Regions from separate parts of the Blautia sp. Marseille-P2398 genome, predicted to be linked through region 4. Evidence: riboswitches for the same ligand, from Rfam matches in the RefSeq annotation. Region 4 holds a riboswitch; each other region holds the start of a gene.
What was found. A riboswitch is a leader RNA that binds a small molecule or an ion and turns the genes downstream of it on or off. The one in region 4 is predicted to bind cyclic di-GMP.
Positions count from the first base shown of each region.

Region 1: it holds a riboswitch for cyclic di-GMP, as region 4 does, so the genes downstream of both, ACESZG_RS11515 (ABC transporter substrate-binding protein) here and ACESZG_RS11315 (YHYH domain-containing protein) in region 4, are expected to answer to the same signal.
Region 2: it holds a riboswitch for cyclic di-GMP, as region 4 does, so the genes downstream of both, ACESZG_RS04435 (response regulator) here and ACESZG_RS11315 (YHYH domain-containing protein) in region 4, are expected to answer to the same signal.
Region 3: it holds a riboswitch for cyclic di-GMP, as region 4 does, so the genes downstream of both, ACESZG_RS05490 (peptidoglycan-binding protein) here and ACESZG_RS11315 (YHYH domain-containing protein) in region 4, are expected to answer to the same signal.

Region 1 is NZ_CAXSTD010000009.1:28,092-31,298, forward strand. Features, by position in the region: gene ACESZG_RS11510 (MATE family efflux transporter) at 1-1,336, shown strand, start outside; cyclic di-GMP riboswitch class I at 1,500-1,593, shown strand; gene ACESZG_RS11515 (ABC transporter substrate-binding protein) at 1,772-2,587, shown strand; gene ACESZG_RS11520 (hybrid sensor histidine kinase/response regulator) at 2,571-3,207, shown strand, end outside.
Region 2 is NZ_CAXSTD010000003.1:16,339-19,545, reverse strand. Features, by position in the region: gene ACESZG_RS04435 (response regulator) at 1-1,672, opposite strand, end outside; cyclic di-GMP riboswitch class I at 1,851-1,926, opposite strand; gene ACESZG_RS04430 (ABC transporter permease) at 2,166-3,068, opposite strand; gene ACESZG_RS04425 (ABC transporter ATP-binding protein) at 3,068-3,207, opposite strand, start outside.
Region 3 is NZ_CAXSTD010000003.1:228,385-231,591, forward strand. Features, by position in the region: gene ACESZG_RS05490 (peptidoglycan-binding protein) at 1-1,531, opposite strand, end outside; cyclic di-GMP riboswitch class I at 1,610-1,690, opposite strand; gene ACESZG_RS05495 (helix-turn-helix transcriptional regulator) at 1,894-2,112, shown strand; gene ACESZG_RS05500 (hypothetical protein) at 2,345-3,207, opposite strand, start outside.
Region 4 is NZ_CAXSTD010000008.1:189,979-193,185, reverse strand. Features, by position in the region: gene ACESZG_RS11325 (hypothetical protein) at 1-255, opposite strand, end outside; gene ACESZG_RS11320 (hypothetical protein) at 382-792, opposite strand; gene ACESZG_RS11315 (YHYH domain-containing protein) at 827-1,369, opposite strand; cyclic di-GMP riboswitch class I at 1,486-1,566, opposite strand; gene ACESZG_RS11310 (helix-turn-helix domain-containing protein) at 1,734-1,988, shown strand; gene ACESZG_RS11305 (hypothetical protein) at 2,222-2,824, opposite strand; gene ACESZG_RS11300 (hypothetical protein) at 2,824-3,009, opposite strand.

The sequences.
Region 1 (3,207 bases), on a different contig from region 4:
AGATGAATATTTAATCACAGATGCCCCTCTTAAAGCACTGACTGTTTTTGCAATGCCTATGATTCTGGGCAGCTTCTTTCAACAAGTATATAATATGGCTGATTCCATTATCGTCGGTCAGTTTGTGGGATCCTCTGCACTTGCGGCAGTTGGAGCCTGTGCCGCTTTGACCAATGTTTTCATCTGTGTGGCTTTGGGAGCTGGTGTAGGAGCAGGCGTACTTGTGAGCCGCTATTTTGGAGCTCAGAATTATAGCAAAATGAAAACAATTGTGTCAACATCGTTGATCAGTTTTCTGATTCTGAGTATACTTCTGGGGGTTTTTGGCTTTGTTTTTTCTCATTTTATGATGAGTTTATTACAAACACCTGCTGACATACTGGATGAAGCGGTACTGTATCTGCGTGTTTATTTTGTGGGATTTCCCTTTCTGTTTATGTACAATATCCTTTCAACGATGTTCAATTCCATCGGTGAATCGAAGATTCCGTTGGGCCTTTTGATATTTTCTTCTGTTTTGAATATTGTTATGGATCTTTGGATGGTGGCAGGTTTAGGGCTGGGTGTGTTCGGTGCCGCCCTTGCAACTCTCATTGCGCAGGGGATTTCCGCAGTGTTTTCGCTTTTGATTTTCTTTAACCGGATGCGTCGATATAAAAGCCGCTTTAACTGGTTTGACAGGCAGGAGTTACATTCCATGCTTCGTATTGCAGTACCATCGGTTCTTCAGCAATCCACAGTGTCAATTGGTATGATGATCGTACAGGCGGTTGTAAATCCCTTCGGTACACAAGCGCTGGCAGGTTATGCGGCAACCATGAGAGTAGAGAATGTTTTTTCACTGATATTTGTATCCATTGGAAATGCGGTTTCGCCCTATGTTTCCCAGAATCTTGGAGCAAAGAAAATTGAACGTATCAAAAAAGGATACCATGCTGCACTGGTGTTGGACCTGTGTTTCGCAGTCCTTGCTTTCATAGTCATTGAAACACTGCACACCCCAATTTCTTCCTTATTCCTTGGAAAAGATGGAACCGCTCTGGCATATCAGGTGTCCGGGGATTATATGAAATGGCTGGGATATTTCTTTATTTTTATGGGTATTAAGATGGCAACAGATGGAGTTCTTCGTGGACTTGGAATTATGCGGCCGTTTCTCATTGCCAATATGGTAAATCTTGCCATTCGGCTGTCAGTTGCCTTGATTTTTGCACCGCGTTATGGAATTGCATTTGTCTGGCTTGCTGTACCGGCCGGATGGCTTGCGAATTTTCTGATCTCCTATGGGGCACTTAGAAAATCATGGCCGGTTGATGAAGGAGTTTCATTCCGGTAAATTTCTCTTAAGTTTTGATGGAAAGCTGGATTCGTATGTTAAGAGGTATATTTTCGTTACTGTTCACTGGCAATATCCCGCGAAGCGTGTTGCTGTGAACAGTAACATATTTTCTTATAGACATGATATAGTATGAGTGCTATAATAAAAAATAATTTTTTATGGCATTTATTGGCAAACCGGTTGAAAAGCCGGGGCGCAAAGCCAGAAGGAGCTAAAGTCAGATTGAAATCTGGCCATGCCAGCCGGTTGCATCATGCCTCAGTAATAAAAAAGGTAAATGTTAAATGGGCATTATGGAAAAAGTTCCTGTAAAATTTTTTACAAGGAACTTTTTTGTGTCTTCAAGCGGATATTCGCAACCTCCGCAGGGGACTTACCTGATTCGGTTAAATTTGAGAAAAAATAGAAAAGAATAGCAGGAATGGAGAAAAGATGAAAGGGAAAAAGGTGATTGCAGGCATTCTGCTTGTGGGAATTTTAGCAACTGCCCTGGCAGGGTGTAAAAACACAAATATCACTAAAAAAGAAAGGGAAAAGCCCGTCATCACCCTGGGCAGTGACAGTTATCCGCCATACAATTATCTGAATGAAGATGGGATTCCCACAGGAATTGATGTGGAACTGGCTACAGAAGCTTTTAAAAGAATGGGTTATCAGGTGGATGTTGTCCAGATCAACTGGGAGAAGAAAAAAGAACTGGTAGAAAGCGGAGAGATTGACTGTATTATGGGCTGTTTTTCCATGGAAGGACGCCTTGACGATTACCGCTGGGCAGGACCCTACATAGCAAGCCGCCAGGTAGTTGCTGTAAATGAGAGCAGTGATATCTATAAACTAAGTGATCTGGAGGGAAAGAACCTTGCCGTCCAGTCCACAACCAAACCGGAAGGCATCTTTCTGAACCGGACAGATGAAAGGATCCCCAAACTGGGCAATCTGATCAGTCTTGGGCACAGGGAACTGATCTATACCTTTCTGGGAAAAGGATATGTAGATGCAGTTGCTGCACATGAGGAATCCATTGTCCAGTACATGAAGGATTATGATGCAAGCTTCCGTATTCTGGAAGATCCGCTGATGGTGGTCGGGATAGGTGTTGCTTTTGCAAAAGAGGATGACAGAGGAATCTGTGAGCAGATGGATCAGACGCTGGAAGAAATGCGTCAGGATGGCACATCCCTGAAAATCATTAAAAAATATCTGGATGATCCCCAGAAGTATCTGGAGGTGGATGATCTTGGATATTAGGAGAAGAATAAAAGTAAAACGATTCTGGATATTCGGCATTCTGCTTGGAATCTGTGTGACTGCAACTTCCCTGTATTACTTTTTTCAGGCAGAGAAAAAAGAAGCAGAGAACAGGATGGTGAAAACTGTAAACTATGTCAAAGTGCAGTGTTCCACCTATACCCATTATAATGAAGCTTCGGAATCTAAAAGTCTCCTCCGCGCCATTGAAAGTGCCAGACAGATGAGTACGAATATCGACATGGAAACAGAAAACGGCGGCCGGCTAAGCCAGGAGTTTCTGAAAGAAAATCTGCAGACCCTCTGGGTGGATGGTATCCTTGTGCTGGATGCAGAGGGAAAGACAGTCTGCAAATACAGCATGGATGAGGCTCTGACCAATGAGATCACAGATTATCTGCAAAAAGACATTATCATGGATTTTACCGGATATGAAGAAAGATCTTATTCGGAACGGATTGACCGAGAAGACGGATCACGTATCGACATTGCAGCCTGTGCCAGAAAAGATGGGCCAGGTATGGTTGCAATCTATTATTATACATCTTCGGAATTTGTCAGAAATTATACCCTGACAATACAGAACCTTTTAAAGGGCTATAGCACTCAGAAAGATGGAA
Region 2 (3,207 bases), on a different contig from region 4:
CAAGCTCCTGATTCAGCTTCAATGCCTGCTCAGCAGACTTCTTGGATTTTTCTTCCGCACGTTTTGATTTTTTCAAAGAATCAAGAATTATACACAGGACAACGAAAAAAGAAATTCCAGCGATAAGTAATACTGTCAGTAAATTGTCCTGAATAAAATCCTTCGCTGTAACTTTTCGTGAGGAAACATTATACGAAACTACTGCACCTGAAAATTGAGTTGTAGGCATAGATGTCAGTGTTTTATTCAGAATGGACAAAAGAACCGGTTCTCCCTGCTGAATAGCAAATGGAACATCAGCTTCTTTTGTCAGGAAAACACTATGAAGCTTATTATTTTTCAAATAGTCTGAAACAGTACCTGAATTGCTTACAATACAATCCGTCTCCCCTTTCTGCATTGCTTTTACTGCTGCATCTGATGTTTCATATTCCACAACCTTCCATTGCGGATAATTGTATGAAAGATATGCTTTCAATGCAAAATCATCTTTTTCAACGGCAACTATATTCTCTTTATTTTCATCAAAAGAATCCTTTGCCGTAATTGCTTCCATATTCAGAGTCAATAGCGTATCCGACAAAGCAAATCCATTTGTTTCTGCAAAGTATGGATTCTGGTTTGCATGAAAAATCAGGTCTATTTTTCCATCCTGCAATGCCTGAAGCAGTTCACTTCTTGTCTCATATCCATTTAATTCATATTCCAGAGTCTGACCTTGCAGACAATTTTCTGCAAGATCCACATAATCTGTAATAACACCTGTCAGTTTACCTGTTGATGGATCTACACTGCTGATACCTCCATCCTGATTCAAATACCCTATCCGGATTGCACCATGCTGCCCGATCCACTCACTTTCTTCTTTTGAAAGAAACGAGCTGCTCTGTGCAGAAAGATAACGCCTGTAGAGATCATCTGTGTAAAATGGGTTGTCATCCTTGATTCTGCGCATAGCACTATCCAGTGATTCTTTGATATCCGGACGTTCTGGATTTATAGCGAAATAGATTTCTGTCTCTCCAATACTTGTAAGCGGTGAAATATCCGATTCTTCCCAACGGGGGTCTTCTTGCGAAACGAAGCAGTCAATTTCATGGTTCGACAGTTTGTCCATAATTTCTGTGTTTGTAGAAACATTGATATGCTTCGTATACAGACCATATTTTGATTCCCATTCATTAAGCACATCCTCCACTATATTATCTTTAAACACACCAATATTTTTTCCCTCAAAAGAATCCAAATTTCCTGCTGTAAGATCCATATTGGATGCATCCGTATAGATGTAATATTTCTCTTCCCCCATAGGCATATCGGAAAAAAGCATTTTTTCAGCACGTTCGTCTGTATAGGAAATGCCACCAAGAATATCAATCTCTCCATTTTCCAACTGTGTAAAGCAGTTTTTCCAATCACTTGTTATGTATTTATATGTCCATCCTGCATAACCTGCAATATCTTGAAGATACTCATAACCATAGCCGCTTCTTTCTCCCTTTTCATTGACTACATTATAAGTTTCCTCAAAAGATCCTACCCGGATAACATTGTCAGAGTTTTCTTTGGCAGATGCAGGAACGGATAAAACAATAAAACATATAATTGTGCAAAATATAATGTAACAAAATTTGAAATTCATTATATTCTGTACTAATTTGCACTTCTTCATCTTTCTCCCCTCCTCTAGGCTACAGTTGCTTGCTTGCTTCCAGATTTTAATTTTACATTCATTAATTATCAATAACCTCCACACTATTTTTCACAATATTTTTCCAAACAGCTTCTGTATTACTTATTCAAGTGCTCTACCATAAAAAAGCACTGTCAAACAGACAGTGCACCTCATTTCATGCAACTGGCTGCCATTTTACAGGCCCTGTAGCTTTGCGTCCCAGACTTTCATCTGGTTTGCCAATTTCCATATTATAGCTTTAATACTTATGCAAAAAAACTGGTTTTATTATACTATAGCACTCTACTGTACACAAGAAAAACATTACCGTTTTAACGCCAAAAAATAAAAAAAAGAACAGCCGATACATATACTCGAACTGTTCTTCTACTTCCGAAGACCACGCAGCATTGACATTACTGTTTCCTGCTCATTTGTACTCAGATCGTTCCATATCCCTAGAACTTTCACCCGCTAAAAACAATATTTCCTATCGTCTGCCTTCACCCGCTAACAACAATGTAACCACATAGTAAATAATTCCAAATACAGCTATACTTCCCATCATAATGCCAATCATCTGATTTATACTCACCACATTTCCATGAAATACCGGATTGCAATCAAGCGTGTCTCTTATCGCTTCAACCATTTCATCCGGATAATTTTTTCTCTCCATCTCTCTGAAAACTCCGTGAAGCATATGATTCTTAATCAATGAAGTGGCATATGTACTCGGAAGATAAGACAGTGCCTTCTGAAGACCTGGTCCAAAATTTGAAATCGGCATATAAGCACCACATATAAAACCATATCCTGCGCTGACAATTGTACCTACAGCCGAAAGCTGTCCCTGTGTTGTCAACGGAAAGCTAATGATACTTGAAAGCGTACTTCCAAATAGGACGAGCAATATCATATCAAATAAAACCCATAATATGTCTGCTGTATTCATATACCATCCCATTTTAAGTAAATATCCCAGGCATAATACAAACGCAAGTCCATTGACCATCAATGAATTAGCTACTGTTGACAGAAAATATCCCAAATAAATTTTTTCCTTGCTGACCGGTGCAACATTAAAATCCTTCCTTGTTCCATTTGCCTTGTCCTGCACCATAGTCAGATTCACACAAAATGTTACAGTGATACAGCTCACTGCCATAAGTGATGCTGTCAGTTGTGCTGCCACGGTTCCATTAATAAGCTTATCCGAAATTGTAATCATATCCGGAATTGCTGCTGTAAAAGAATCTTTGAAAACCTTTGCAAGAAATGTAGCATACAGAACAATTAGAATAACTGGTGTGATCATTGATGTAAACAACATACCTTTATCTTTAAAAAACAGTTTCCTGTTCCTGTCCATTAATGCCAATACTGTTCTCATCAGCGTTCACCTCCAAGCTTCTTTCCTGTGACTGCAAGAAATACATCATCCATACCGCCTTTTACTACTTCATAATCCGTGAATAGGTCCTGATGCTCTACAATAAGCTTCGTAGCTTCTTTCGTATTTCTTACTTTTA
Region 3 (3,207 bases), on a different contig from region 4:
TATAACTCTTTACAGCATTCTTTGTTCCATCTCCAACTATACCATCAGGAATACCACAATCGTATCCCATATCATTTAGAGCCTGTTGTACTACTTTTATTATTTCTATATCATTAATTACAGCAGCACTTGGACTAGTACTAGCATATTCCAGTTTACTTGTATATAAGAAATCCCCTTTGTGATAAAAGGTTTCTTCTATTTTTATATTATTTTCATATTTCCACTCAGTTCTTGTACCATCGTTTCTCGTCTGCGATATAAGATTTCCATCTGCATCATACGTGTAATCTTCATATCTTTCATTGTCCCTTTCGCTATATATAATATTGCCGTTATCATCATAAAAATAATTTGTGGTAGCTTGATTATCATATTCGATATTTTCAAATTTTTCTTGACATAAACGATTTTTATCATCATATGAATAAGACGTTGTATATTTTACACTATCATCTGCAACATTATACGTGGTTGATTCTATTAAGTCATCGCCTTTATACTTATGAATTGTATAATATGAATAGCTTGAATCTTTATTGTCCTCATGATCTATTCTAATGTTATTGCCATCTTTATCATATGTGTACTTTTCATCATTGTTTACGGTACCATCTGGATATACACATTGTTTCTCAATTAACCGATATTCGTCATCATATTCATATTGATATGTAAAAGATAACTTACCATCGTCTCCAAACACCTCTTCTTTTTCAATATATTGGTCTGGAATTAAAGTTTTCTGTATATTTTCATTTGACTTGTCTTCATCTTCTGTAGCTTTGGCTTTTTCCTCTTCTGCATCAGCAGCAGGTGTGGTTTCTTCCTGTACTGTCTCTTTATCAGATTCGTTCTGAGATGCTTGTTTTTCTTCAAGAGCAGAAAGTCTTTCTTCTATACCATCAGAACTGTCTTTGTTAGAATCACTTTTTGCATCAGACTTTTCTTCTGTTGCTTCTGATGTAGCATTATTTGAATCTGTACTTTCAGAGTCAGATGTTTCTTCATCATCTTCATCCATAACAGATTTGAAAGCTTCTCTCGCTATGGTAATTTCTTTTTTTAATAATTCAGTACCATCATTCAACGTCCCTACCATAGTAAATGACAATTGTTTAAAGTCCGTATTATTTACTTCTTGTAAAGTTTCAAGCATAATATACCAAGCAGAAGAAAAAGATGTTCCTGCCTTATAGTCGTTAGAATCCCATTGAAATGCAACAGTTGTATCATCAACTTTAGCATCTTGTACTTTCAGCGTCAAAATATTAGGATACGAATTTTTTATAGACATATTTAATATGATATCAGAAGCATCTAAAGTATATTCTGCCGAATCCATTTTAATTGTTACTTTTTTATCTTCATATATTGATGTCTCTGCACCTTTTTCAGATATACTTATTGAATCTGATTCACCACTTTTCTGCTCAGTTGTTTCAGTATCACTCGCCCATGTTATCACTGGCGTCCCTACTGATAATGAAGCTACCATACACATTGCTAATAATTTTGTTTTCTTCTTCATGTTCATATCCCCTTGATCTTTTTGTATATAAAAAAGACATTACCCCAAACATACTTGAAGCAATGCCTTAATTATCATAGTTGCAACTGGCTGTCATACATTCGCTTAGACCCTGTAGTTTTGCGTCACCAGATTTCTCTGGCTATGCCGTATTTGATTGTATAAACATTTCACATAAAATTCACAATTTGATTATACTACTGCTATATGTAATATGCAATTCTTTTTGTCAAATTTGTTCGACATTTCGTACTTACTATCACATTTCTGTAATACTTACATTATATTCGTTATTACGAAGATATTCAAGTATAAGAATCTATTTTATGATAATAATATCAAATATCTTTAAAGGAACAGCCATGATAGATTACAGCCCATTCTGGGAAACATTAAAGAAAACAAATGAAAACTGGTATACTTTGACAAGCAAGCATCATATGTCTCATAGCACTTTGCATCGTCTTAAACATAACCAAGACATTTCTATGAAGACAGTCAATGACTTATGCCGTATTCTGCACTGTCAAATACAGGATATTTGTGTCTATGTTCCTTCTGATGAAGATCAACCTTTATGATAATATATCATGTTCTCAGAATGCTTCTCAAAGCTTGTATTTCGCTTTATAATGAATTTTTATATAGCGTATGAAGATTTTCTCATGTGTGCATCATTCGTTCTTAAAATTTAATATACGTGTTTATAGGGGCGGTAGTTTTACATTAAAGAGTACCGCTCGGCAGCAGCCATATAAAACGTAAAAAAATAGGCATACCAAGGATTGTGCTCCCTGATATGCCTATAATATATTAATACGGTTCTACTCGTACCGTAAGCAGTTTCTCATATATGTATTCTGGTATCTTATCTCTGTATTTTGACACCGTAATTGCAATGTCATATTCTTTGAACTTCTTATAATCTGCAAATGCTTCTTCTATTGTATCCCTATATGGTAAATCAATTATATCTTCTGTACCAAAATAAGTAATCTGTCCGTAATATTTATTGACTTTACCATTATATCTTACTCCAAGAGGAAGCACATTGTTTGGTGTTTCCCCATCTTTATAATGCTTTTTACTGTTGGCAAGTAATGTATTTAAGCCTTGTGGCAGAATACAGATTGTCTCTGGAGAATATACCTTGCTTCCATTACCAAATAAATCCTTGTCTACAGCCATTGATTCGCCTGGTACTTTATAATATAATTCCAAGTATCTCTTGACAAATAACTGCGGATAATCTTTCCATTCTTGACACAATTCAACATCATCATAACACTTGTGCGCACTCTCACTGTTATTTTCACCTTTACATCGACTGGAAATAGAACCATACGCAATCATTGCTTGATTCTTGGCATTGTTGACATACTCAATATATTCCTGCTCATAGTTTAACTCCTGCCATGTAATCTTATCTGCTTTAAGATTTATGAAATCTTTGCCAGTAACATAAATCAGATTTTTATACCAATTATCATCAAAGTCACCATTCTTATGCCAGACCTTACCTCTGCCTCTATATTGTTTCAGAAAGCATTTTGCTACTAACTCTTCTGGACTGGTTTCTCTCTTAGTGGTTTCAACTATGATTTTGCCTGTTAGTTTCCCTCTGATTTTTTCTGGTGTTCGCCACACTTCATAAATAGTATAATGGCATTTTCCTT
Region 4 (3,207 bases):
TTCTAAATCTTTAAAAATATGTTTATATTCTTCGTCATCACATTGAACAGTCCACTGGAAAGAATATGAATTTCTATCAGGATTTGAAGACCAATCATCCTGTTTATTAGAATATAATAGCGATAGCGTTCCTTCATATTTATTGCAAATTTTATAGTCGTCCCAAAAATATTGTGTGCAATTATTTAATTCTTCTACTTTTGCTTTACCAAGAATTTTTTCACAACTATAAATATTCAGATCGTCTTTAAACATCCATTTAGATATATTTATTTGGTCATTTGACGATCCACATCCAGATAGTATCTGTTATACCAATTAAAATCCCTATTGTAAATTTTCTTTTCATGCCTTGGAAACTCCATGTCAATATTATCTAAATCAATTTCCCTCTTGCATTTTATAATAGTAATAGGTTATTGCGTCATCCATTGCATTTTGCCATTCTTCGTCTGTCAACTTACCATTACCATCAACATCGTTGGCAGAGTAAAACGGATCACTTTTATCATAAGAATGTCCTTCTGAATAATCATTATCATAATCTGATGAACTGTAATCATTTGAATCATAAGAAGAACTGTAACTATTTGAATCGTCATCATAATCCGATGAACCATAATCACTGGAATACGAATCACTACTGTAATCTGATGAATTATAACTATTTGAAGATGTTACAGAAGAATCATAAGTATTATCCGATGATTCTCCACAGGCAGTCAACATTCCTATTGATGTTAATATAAGAGTCGATTTAATGAGTAACGGTAAAAATTTTTTGGTATTCATGTCTGTTAATACTTCCTTTTATCTTGTAATTGCTTTATTTAATCCCCAGTCCTTTAGCAACCATATTCACAATTGCATTATCTGTACTGTCTGATTGATTCTCGTCTATAAATTTCTTAATAGCTTCTTTAGTCTTATTTCCTGCAATACCATCAACAGATCCACAATCATATCCTTTTTGATTGAGTACATCCTGTACAATCTTGATAATGTCTTTGGAAATTGTAATACTACTTCCTGCATTTAATTGTATTGCATTAGATGCTGATGGTGTTGCAGTTGTCGTCTGTGAAGTGTTAGAAGATGCTAAACCACCGCCAAAAGTTCCCCAACCTGCTCCACCAGATGTCGTTGTACTCACCTCAGAAGTAGTTGATGTATCTGACGTAGCAGCAGAACTACTATAAGGACATACACCACCATCATGTAAATGTGCAGGATGTCCACCGCAATGATAATGATAAGAACCTAAACCACTCACATTTTTATTATCATGATGTCCTCCACTTGAATCTGTTCTTCCAGAATGTGCCTGTACTGTTCCTGGTACTGTTGAAAAAGCAAGCATTGCTGTCATCGTATAAATAGAGATTTTCTTAAAAAACTTTTTCATCATACGCTTCTTCCTCCGTAAAATTATTTAAAAAAGACATCACTTCTCCATAAGAAAAAAAGCAATGCCTTAATTATCATAGTTGCAACTGGCTGTCATACATTCGCTTAGACCCTGTAGTTTTGCGTCACCAGATTTCTCTGGCTATGCCGTATTCAATTGAATAAACATTTCACATAAAATTCACAATTTGATTATACTACTGCTATATGTAATATACAATTCTTTTTGTCAAATTTGTTCGACATTTCGTATTCACTATCACATTGCTGTAATACCCTTATTATATTCGTTATAACGAAGATATTCAAGTATAAGAATCTATTTTATGGTAATAATATCAAATATCTTTGAAGGAACAGCCATGATAGATTACAGTCCATTCTGGGAAACATTAAAGAAAACAAATGAAAACTGGTATACTTTGACAAGCAAGCATCATATGTCTCATAGCACTTTGCATCGTCTTAAACATAATCAAAATATTTCTATGAAGACAGTTAATGACTTGTGCCGTATTCTGCACTGTCAGATACAGGATATTTGTGTCTATGTTCCTTCTGATGAAGATCAACCTCTATGATAATAAATCATGCTCTCAGAATGCTTCTCAAGCCTTGTATTTCGCTTTATAACAGACTTTTATATATTATATTATATGAAGATATTTCTTATGTGTATATTATTCGTCCTTAAAATTTAATATACGTGTTTATAGGGGCGGTGGTTTTACATTAAAGAGTACCGCTCGGCAGCAGACATATAAAACGTAAAAAAATAGGCACATCAAGGATTTTGTTTTCCCTGATATGCCTATCAAAAAATAACTTCCTCAATTTCTGACAAGGTAATTGCTAAAGAAGTACATCCATCTGCTTTAGCATCATATGTACTTAAATATTCATCACATTCGATAAAACTATTATTTCTATAAAGCCTTTCTCCCTCATTATTTGCTCTAAGAAATACCATCTGAAATCCAATAGTATTCATTGACATGTAATATAAATACTCAAGAAACCATTTAAAGAAGATACTTGAATAATGTTGCTTTTTTACTGGATCAAGCAAATATGCTACCTGACCTTTTAGTTTTCTACTGATTGCAAACATCTTTATCTCAACTGCTGGAATAGATAATAAAATCTTTCCATCATCATTCATTACCTTTGTATGATATTTCTCTGCCTCGTCATAATAGTATAAGCTATATGCCTTAATAGTTGCATAAGCATAAATATGTTTTCTGTCTTCTGCTACTAAAACATATGTAACACCCTTACCCTCTATTGAATCATTTTTTGCATATTTGTGTAGATATTCTGTCATATCCTCATTTCCACAATCAAACTGCTGTATCACATCATCTGTGACTTTCGATTGATTCAATTCAACAAAACTTAATTCTTGATTACCCATTAATCTTCCTTGTCCATCAACGCATTTAACGCATTAATTGATTCTGTATTCAAATTTTTGCGTAACTGTTTGCATTCATTCCAAAATGCCTCAGTCGGTCGATTTTCATTTACTTTTTTAAAGAATGTTTTTTCCTTGCCACAGGTAATAATACACCCTGGATTTCGTTTCTGTGCTAATGCCATACAATCAACCTCCTTCTGTTCTTCAAAATTCGCATTATTATTCATAAGAATATAACACCCCAGTCATGTTATGTCAACAACTGGGTTCATACAAATATACCTTTATTTCTTGATTATATTGTATCATAAACCCAGTCTTGAATCAATTATTTAGTCAATATTATGCCCGTATTCTCTAGGATATACACATCAATACGG